One region of the Enterococcus sp. DIV0756 genome, then DNA from elsewhere that is predicted to be linked to it. Evidence: riboswitches for the same ligand, from Rfam matches in the RefSeq annotation. Region 1 holds a riboswitch; each other region holds the start of a gene.
The links. A riboswitch is a leader RNA that binds a small molecule or an ion and turns the genes downstream of it on or off. The one in region 1 is predicted to bind thiamine pyrophosphate.

Region 1 (3,255 bases):
TAGCATAATCTCACTAACGATCGAAACCCCAGCAATCCCTGTTCCACGAAAATTAACTAAATTTTCTTCCTTGATGCCGCCAATCGCAACACTTGGAATTGTCACTGCTCCATTGATCGCTTTTAGCGTTTCAATCGAAGTCAACGGTGTTTCTTTGGTTTTTGTAGGAAAGATCGCACCGATCCCTAAATAATCGGCGCCAACCTTTTCAGCCTCTAGGCCACGTTCAACTGTTTTCGCCGATACACCTAGAATTTTTTCTGACCCAATCAGTGAACGAACAACATCCACCGGCAGCTCATCATCACCGATGTGCACCCCCGCCGCGTCAACTGCCAAACAAATGTCGACCCGATCATTGATAATTAAAGGAGTGTGGTAGCGATCCGTGATGGCTTTAACTTTTAATGCCAGATCATAAAAACTGCTCGTCAAAAGCTCCTTCTCCCGTAATTGAACCAGTGTTACGCCATTTTTACAGGCCTCTTCAATCACCACTAAAAATTGATCGTCGTGAAAATCATACCGACCAGTCACTAAATATAAAGTTAAGTCCATTGCTTTTCCCATCCTTTCACTTTTGTCCACCAGTTCTCCTCCATCAATATTGAAAGCTGATTCAACGTCTCTTGCCGGAAAGCGGCTAGGCCATTCGTATCTCTTGCTTGCTCTCCGCAAAGATTAAAATAGCTCACCGCAGTTACAGCGGCATCGATCGCTTTCATTCCGCTGCCTAATAAAGCTGCAATCAACGCACCAACAATATCACCTGTTCCCGTAAAGCGATCCAATGCAGACAGGCCATTCGCTAAATGAAAAATACGTTCTTGATCAACGATAATATCTTGAGAACCTGTTGCTAGGAATGTGGTCTTCGGATAAAGAACCGCTAACTTCTGCAAAGCTTCTGATAATTCAGCGATTGCTTCCTCACTTTGATCTAACTCACTACCATCTACTCCGCGTGCTTGGCTCGGCAGCCCGCAAAAATTCCGTAGTTCAGAAATATTGCCTTTCACTACTGTTGGATTTTCCGCCACCAATGAACGCCCTACTTGATTTCGAACCTGACTGACACCATAACCAACCAAATCCACCACCGTCGGCTTATGAACGCTATTTGCTAGTTTACTCGCTGCTACCAGGCTAGTCGCACGTTCTTCCGACAAATGCCCGATATTCAGCAGCAACCCATCTGTTTGTTGAAATAATTCCTCGAATTCTCGCGGATCAGAAGCCATGATCGGTTTTGCTCCAATATAAAGCAACGCATTTGCAACAGTCTCACAAGTCACTTCATTGGTTATACAATGAACTAACGGAGCACTTTCTAACGGAAACGCCTTCGAAATATTCGTTTTGATCATCCAAACATCCTTTCACTTGAAAACAGCCGCTGCCAACGTTTAAAAATCGTTGTTTCCTGCAATTTAACCAACACAACAAAAGCAATCGCCGAACCAATCAACGTTGCGCCAACAAATCTTGGTGTATAAATCAACCAGTACAACTCATTTTGACTCCCGGTAAACCAGACCATTACAGGATAAGATAAGAGTGAACCGATGATTCCTGTACCCACGATTTCACCCAGCATGGACCAAACCAATCTTCCTCCCAAACGATAAAATAGACCCGCAAAGAAGGCACCAAACACTGCCCCCGTCAGCGCCAAAGGCGGAATCCCCAACATCGTCATTCGTATCAATGCACAGACTACCGCCATGACTGTTCCGTAAAACGGACCTAACAACACTCCGGCGATAATGTTCATGACGCTGGACATCGGCGCCATCCCTTCGATTCGCATCAAGGGAGACAATACGACATCCAACGCAATCATTAAGGCCAATAACGTCAACTTGTGGATTTTACTTTTTTCCACGACAAATAACTCCTTTCTGCAAGAAACAAAAGGAGTAAAAGACAGAAAAACCCAACCAAAATAAAATGGTCGGGTACGATCAGTCAACTAGCTACATTTCCCTGCGACAGTTTTAACTGCATCAGGTTCCATGGGTATAATCTCAGCCAAAAAGCACCCCAAATGTTTCTCTTCAATTGATTGGAGTATAACATACTTTTTTTATTCCAACTAGCTTATAATGAGAAAAAAAGGAGGAGCCCTTCATGCAAAAACCAGATTTTTCCGCGATCCATCACGTTGCGATCATCGTTTCAGACTATCAGAAGGCACGGCATTTTTATGTGGACATTCTTGGTCTGCCAATCATTCGTGAAAATTTTCGGCCAGAGCGCCAGGATTACAAATTAGATTTACAGTTAAATGACGCGGAGTTAGAAATCTTTGCTGTTAAAAATCCACCAAAACGGCCAAGTTTCCCGGAAGCAGCAGGCTTACGTCATCTTGCATTCAAAACAATGGACATCGAAGCCACAGTCGCTTATTTAAAGAGCCACGGCGTTGACTGTGAACCTTTGCGAACCGACGATTTTACTGGAGAGAAAATGACTTTCTTTTTTGATCCAGATGGCTTGCCGCTGGAATTACATGAATAATTTTCAAGAAATTCAAAAAGTGGTGTTTCCTTATGTTTGAGTGTAATGAAAAAATGGTGCCGTATTCGGCTCTTATCAGAAATGAGAGTAAACAGGACACCCTTTGTCTCTCATATGCGAAGAAAAAGCAGATTTAAAGCCTATGGATATCTCTATCTACTATCTAGCTGAGGCAAGAATAATGATGGTCTTTAAAGAAATCCATTTTATTTAAAAATATTTTTAATAAAGAATCATAGCAATTCACAAACAGCAATTTGAGCATCTTTAAAACGAAAATTCGTTTTTAGATGTTTTTTTATTGTTCCAAAAACTAATTTAACAGCGATAAAACCCGTTTATACCCGTGATTTTATTTCATTCATATTCTTTAAAAAATTACTATAAAAAAGAAAGACAGGTATTTTTTCTATTCTTATCGCAAAATTTAAATCTCGCCATATCCGTCTACTAGCGTTATGATTTTCTCAAGAAAACGGATACATATTTGGAGGGAACAAACAGACATGAAAACAATTGAGCAGAAAAAACCGTTATTACAGAGAAATTTATTCGGCATGAAAAGAGCGACACTTGAGGCTAAACTAATTAGTTATTTTGAATTTTCTCAAGATATCGCGACATTCATGAAGTATCTGGTGATTGTGATGGTTCGGAACTCACTTGTGGTTAGCGATTATTCATTTTTATGTCAAGAGTTGGTGTGTGATCTGTTCCTAACGGCGGATCCTAGTG
Region 2 (3,255 bases), 1.9 Mb from region 1:
GAAATGGTCATTCACTTTTTTGATTATTTTTTCAGGAGTTAGGCCCCTTTCCTCCATCCGAACAGGCAGAATTTCATTGATTTTTTTTATTTCTTGTAGCCACTCATCATAGCTTGATTGATGAAGATGACTAGTTATTTTTGGTAATAAATCGTTGATGTCACCTACTAGGCGAATCTGTGAATCGACATTTTTATCAATGACAGCCGGATCAATATCTAGGTGGATCAGCTTAGTTAGCGGACAAAATGTTGTTGTGTTTCCAGTTACGCGATCATTTAGCCTTGTCCCTATTGCGAAAAGAACATCGCTATTCATAAGGGCGTGATTCGCCGCACAACTGCCATGAATTCCTACGTTACCAATATAATTCACATGATTGTTAGGCAACGCGCCTTTTCCCATAATCGTTGTGACAACTGGCACGTTATACTTTTCAACAAATTTTGCTATTTCTCGATAGGCTGCTCCACGATGAACTCCACCACCGAGAAGTACCACAGGCTTATTAGCGCTATTTAACAATTCAACCGCTTCTGTTAATTTTTCAAATGAAATATGTGGTGTTTTCTGACCACCACGAATTGTGACTTCTTCTGGATACATTTCTGAGCCAAGTTCTTGCTGAATATTTTTAGGAATATCTACTACTACCACACCTGGTTTGCCAGTTTGTGCAATGACAAACGCTTTTTTTAGAATCTCTCCTAAATCTTCTCGTTTTTTGACGGTTACTGCATATTTTGCAATTGAACGACAAATTCCTACCATATCTACTTCTTGAAAAGCGTCCTTTCCAATCAAGTGTGTCGAGACCTGACCTGTAATACAAACTAAAGGGGAAGAATCATAGCCTGCAGTAGCAATTCCAGTAACTAAATTTGTGGCCCCTGGTCCACTAGTTACCAGACAAACACCAACTTTTCCCGTCGATCGAGCATATCCATCCGCAGCATGGATGAGTCCCTGCTCATGTCGCGGCAAAACAACCCGAAACTCTTCTCTTTGATAAAGTGCATCAAACAAATCAATAGCCTGCCCGCCCGGATAGGCAAAACAAACTTCAACCTCCTCTTTGACTAAAGCGTTAACAACCATCTCTGCTCCCGAAATCATTTTTCACGCCTCCTTAAAATGCAAGTATTGACTTGCATTTTAACATACAACTTACATTAGTTGTCAACCGTTTTCAAAAAATAAAAGACCGTTCTCCTCCGAACGATCTCCTATTTCCTACCATTTTTCCAGCTTGACAGCCATTTCCCAAAAAGCATACTCCATCTTACTGCTAATCACGAAAGCCTGGATCATTTGCTGTTGCTCCTTCTTTAGACTTTCTTGATACAAACGATCTAAGAGGGCACACTCCTTTTTAATCCCTTCTGCAGCTGCTTCGCCTGCATACGTTTCAATCCATCGCTGATATAAAGAATCAGGTGAACCTGTTTCAATCAAACGAACGCCGATTTCTTGATAAAGCCAGGCACAAGGAAGCATGCCGGCAAAAGCAGTGTTTGGTGTCCCATCAACTAACTGTCGATACATATGAGAAACATAGTGATACGCTGTGGGAGCAATTGGTGTCTCCAGAATCTCTTGATCCGAAATCGCCAATTCTGAAAAGAATTCTTTACGAATGGCCATTTCGCCAAGTTTAAGATTTTCTGCATTCTCTTTCAATTGCTGCTGGGCTTCTTGATCATTCGTCTGTTCCGCGATCTTACTGTAAAGCTTACTAAAATGTTCAAGATAATAACGGTCCTGAAGTAGATAGTAACGAAAGATCTCTGATTCTAAATCTCCGGCTGCCAGTCTTTGGATAAACGGATGTTCAAAACTCTTCTCCCAATAGAATGCTGCTTCTTCACGTGCAATTTTTGTAAAAGTCATTCTCAGTCTCCTTTTATTGTTCTTTCTTAGTGTTCTTACTTGTTAGAAATCATCTCGGATCAAACCATAAAAAAACCTCCTTTATTCACATAAGAATGAAAAGGAGGCTTGCTGCTCAAAACATGCGTACAGAAGAAAACCCGACCGCAAAAAAACGGTCGGGTGCAAATTCTAAAAACATCACACATTCCCTGCGTCAGTACTAACTGTTTCAGGTTCAATGGGTATAATCTCAGGTTCAATGGGTATAATCTCAGCTTCAAAAGCACCCCTAGTGTCATTCAATTATTAAAAGTATAACATACTCTTTTTAGTAAAACGACCGTTATTTAAAATCATCTGAACTTAATCAAATATTCTGGATTCTTCGACTAGCGTTCTACTTGGCGTCAAAGTAGCTTGAGCAATTGTTTCTCCAGTATTTTTTAAATAATCCTTTACAAGATGATAGCCGATCGTGTATCCGGCATTTCTTGAAAGCCCCACTGGCTGGTAGCCCTGTTCACGCGCCACCTCATCCCCGTACATATAAGCGGAAACCTGATCGAAGCCACGAGCCTCTCGTCCAGACTTCATTACCTCGATTGTGTACTCTAACTCCTCTTGATCGTACTCTTGTACCCAAGGACCACGCTGTTCAACTCCATAAAGGGTTTCAGCAAAAACTTCCGCTAACCCTTCAATTACTAAATAATCTTCGACACTTACATCTCCATGATTAAAAGGTTCATAAGTAAAGCGAACATTATGATTAAACTCATGGGCTAATGCTGATTTTAATCGCGTTCGATTAAAGGCATTCGGTACAACAATCAGCAAAATGTATCCAGGTATACCGCCAAATCCACTATATCCCTCACTTGCCATCAATATATTATTTTCGGAATCACCAAGTAAGATATTCAAGCGAAATTCATTCACAGGAATGTCATACCCAATATCATTAAAAAGTTGAACACTCTCGTTAATCACCTGATTGTATTGCCTGAAAATATTCGTGTCTTTCAATGAAGTTACTTTTGATTTAATCAACTCTATTTCCTTCCTTGGTGTCCAGATGCCTAGCATCTCTGATGCCATTACTACGTCGTAACCTCCCGGTGTTTTAGGTACAAGTGGAACGCTTAAGTAGCGCCACATTTCTTCAAATGGCTGCATGATTTCATAACGAAAGCTATTTTCGTCCACCTGACTGTGCAAACATCGTTCATAAAAGCTCAGCGAATCAACTAGTTTTACTTCAAAATTATTCACTATGATAACCTCCTTTCTTTTATCATAATCGTTGACGTTACGTAAAGGTCAACAGCACTTAAAAATAAAGACCAAAATTTATTTCGCAACTTAATTTGCAAACAATTTCAG
Region 3 (3,255 bases), 260 kb from region 1:
GTCGCGGTCGACTTGTGTTGATAGGGGACAAATCAATATTTCACAATCAGCGATGGCTTCAATCAAATCTTTTTTGGAGATTAGCCCCTCGCCCTCATAGACCCGATAATCAAGTCCGGCATCTTCTAATAATTTAGTGCCAAGCTCTGGCAGTTTGGCGGAAAGATAAATTTTACTCATTTACAATCCCTCGTTTCATTTCAATAAATTGACTATAGCACAGGAGGAATGACATGAAAAAGATTCTATTCGTTTGTATGGGAAATATTTGCCGCTCGCCCATGGCAGAGGCGATTTTTCGCGATGCCTTTGAGAAAAAACAGGAGAACAACTTCGACGTCGATTCAGCAGCTACGAGTCGCTGGGAAGTCGGAAATCCACCTCATCGCGGCACGCAAAAAATATTAGCGGAGCATCATATCTCAGCAAAGGGCATGCGGGCTCGACAAGTGACAACTGAAGATTTTTATGAGGCTGATTACATTATCGGGATGGATCAAGAAAATGTCAGCGATCTTCAAGCGATGGCACCAGAAGGAACAGAAAACAAGATTTGTCTTTACTTGGATCGTGTCTCTGAACATACAGGGGAGGGAATTCCTGACCCTTGGTATACCGGAGATTTTGAGGAAACTTATGAATTAATTCAGAAAGGTTTAAACGAATGGTTAACTTTTTTTGAAATGGACTAGATTCCTTGTTTTTTCTTCAAAATTTAAGTAAAATCAAACTACGTAACCATGCTCTTGATAGGAGGAAGCTGAATGACTAAAAACGAGAAGCCTAAGAAGAATTTAATCAAGCTATTTTCGAATTCGTCGTATCGTTTCATCTCGGATTTTTTGAATGATTCTGCTGAAAAACGCGCCCAAGAGCAAGCCAATGAGAATATTTTTCTCAAACTGAAGATGGCCTCTCTACAGAATAGTTTAGTAGTCATTCAAGTTCAGGATGAACATAACGAAGAAAAGTTCCAAACGATCTCAGGCTGGTTGCCCAAAGTAGTCACGAATGATTCGATTGTTATTCGTACCCAGGACAATCAATTGGTGATGTTGACGATTGATCGGATTAAAAAGGTGACAACCTTATCACCAAGCGGCGATCAGGAAAGTATTTCACGATAAAAGTATTTTATACATTTACGAGCAAACAGACATCTGTTATACTCTGAATGTACTAGAAAATAGAATAATACTGTCGCAAAGGGGAGCCCTCGGGCTGAGATTGAGATTACTCTAAACCCTAGTACCTGTTTCGGTTATTCGAGCGTAGGAATTGTGATGAAGTAAAGATATTTACTTCTCCTTTGTGGACTGTATGTTCAAAAGGAGGAGTTTTTTTATGTATAAAACAAGAATTTTAGTGGAAGGAACCGTCGTGGCGGCGTTAGCGTTGGTATTGTCATTCATCCCAACGACTATCGGCAGCAGCTTCACGATTTCATTGGGGATGATTCCGCTAACATTGTTTGCCTTACGTCGGGGATTGAAGCCCGCGCTAATGTCAGCCTTCATTTGGGGCATCTTGCATTTTCCTGCAAGCCAAGTGGTTTATCTTAGCGTCATTCAAGTATTGATCGAATATCCGATTGCCTTTACCTTTGCCGGTTTTGCAGGTCTCTATGCTAAGAAGGTTCAAAAAGCGTTAAGTGAGCAGGATATGGCAAGTGCTCGGAAAAATATTATTTTTGGCACATTCATTGGTACGGGAGCAAGGTTTTTCTGGCATTTTATCGCTGGAGTCGTTTTCTGGGGAAGTTATGCTTTGTGGGGCATGAATCCATGGATTTTTTCATTGGTTATGAATGGTGTCAGCGGAGTTGCAACTGCTGTTGTAACTGCCATTGTGGCGATTATAGTTGCAGAAAAAGCGCCGCAATTGTACTTGCCGAAGGACGGCAATTTGATTCACAAACAAAGTCATCAATAAACAAAAAAAGCATTTGTCCTAAGTTGGCAAATGCTTTTCTTATCGGAATGAAAAGACCGGATCATCATTTTCGACTTCCAAGGACCAAAGTTGCTTGGCACTGTCGTAAGTGATTTCCGCAATCTGTTGTTCTTTTTTAAAATTTTTAGGACTACGCCGCCACCCTTTTTCATCTGATAAAAAGATCGGAATACTGTAAACACGATTTTTTAATTCAGATTGACTGAGGCAAAAAATTGCGCCTTCCTGCAAGATCGGATATAATTCCTTCAATAACTCACCTTCTAAAGGAGCGACTGAAGAGCCTTTGCGGAAAAAAGATCGGCGATCGTTGACTTTTTCCAAGACGATTCGAGTCAATTTGCTAGCTAGGATACGATAGAATTCATCGAGGTAACGATAATACACGCGCATCGTTTCATTCCCTAAGTTGAAGTAGACAAAATTGTTTTGTAACTTATAAAAAAAAGGTGAATGCAGATGAGTCCGCATATGCCCAAAATAGAGCAATTCAGAAATTTCTAATGGAGTTAGTTCCTTCAGCATCGCATAATCATTAAAATCGATCCACTTGCTTCCTTTTGAATGGGTAAAGGCCTTATTATTAAAAAATTGTTGGACTTGATCTGGACTATTAACGATTTTCAAACCTGTATGGGGTTCGTATTCTCCCGCTTCTGCAACTGGATCTAGCAATAACAAATGTTTTGGCTGATGGACGATTCCATCAACAAAATCGCTGGGTGAAAAACCTTTTGAGAGCACAGCATTACTTGTGGAATCAATATATGCAAATAACGTTTCTGGCACAAATTTTCACCCTTTCTAATAGTTGTCACAATTATTTTAACTCAATAATAAAAAAAAAGCTCGTATCTTTTATTTTAAAATTTGATTACAAACCCCTTAAAAACTGCAACATTGAGGCGCTTTTTTAACATTTAAAATCATTTTAATAAATAACGACTTTCTCATCTAATTATTTCTTTTTTTAAATTTTTTTCTATTAAGTGAAAGTAGTATCACAGAGTTTAATAGAATATGATATGATTAGCGGGAGAATGCAGGAGGCTTGAGATGAAGAAAAAAAGAAATTGGCTAATAAATATTTTTCTTTTCTTATTATTGCTAGTAGGTTTGGCTTTGATTTTTAACAATCAGATCAAATATTTTTTGATGCAATATAATGGTGAACGCTATGCCGTAGCGAAAATGGATCGAGCAGAACTCGATAAAAATATGCAAAAAGAAGCGTCATTTGATTTTGATGCGGTTGAGCCAGCAAGTACAGAAGCAGTATTGCAAGCACAATTGAGTAACAAA

Region 2: it holds a riboswitch for thiamine pyrophosphate, as region 1 does, so the genes downstream of both, tenA (thiaminase II) here and thiW (energy coupling factor transporter S component ThiW) in region 1, are expected to answer to the same signal.
Region 3: it holds a riboswitch for thiamine pyrophosphate, as region 1 does, so the genes downstream of both, thiT (energy-coupled thiamine transporter ThiT) here and thiW (energy coupling factor transporter S component ThiW) in region 1, are expected to answer to the same signal.

Annotation. Positions count from the first base shown of each region.
Region 1 covers NZ_JBIOLF010000001.1:3,301,193-3,304,447, forward strand. Annotated here, with positions in the region: gene thiE (thiamine phosphate synthase) at 1-558, opposite strand, end outside; gene IGI44_RS15930 (hydroxyethylthiazole kinase) at 549-1,367, opposite strand; gene thiW (energy coupling factor transporter S component ThiW) at 1,364-1,843, opposite strand; TPP riboswitch at 1,967-2,056, opposite strand; gene gloA2 (SMU1112c/YaeR family gloxylase I-like metalloprotein) at 2,131-2,520, shown strand; gene IGI44_RS15945 (hypothetical protein) at 3,027-3,255, shown strand, end outside.
Region 2 covers NZ_JBIOLF010000001.1:1,381,291-1,384,545, reverse strand. Annotated here, with positions in the region: gene ilvB (biosynthetic-type acetolactate synthase large subunit) at 1-1,116, opposite strand, end outside; gene tenA (thiaminase II) at 1,234-1,890, opposite strand; TPP riboswitch at 2,061-2,173, opposite strand; gene IGI44_RS06660 (DUF2268 domain-containing protein) at 2,236-3,144, opposite strand.
Region 3 covers NZ_JBIOLF010000001.1:3,044,110-3,047,364, reverse strand. Annotated here, with positions in the region: gene IGI44_RS14655 (2-hydroxyacid dehydrogenase family protein) at 1-180, opposite strand, end outside; gene IGI44_RS14650 (low molecular weight protein-tyrosine-phosphatase) at 234-692, shown strand; gene IGI44_RS14645 (hypothetical protein) at 765-1,127, shown strand; TPP riboswitch at 1,197-1,295, shown strand; gene thiT (energy-coupled thiamine transporter ThiT) at 1,345-1,932, shown strand; gene IGI44_RS14635 (hypothetical protein) at 1,972-2,742, opposite strand; gene IGI44_RS14630 (class A sortase) at 3,010-3,255, shown strand, end outside.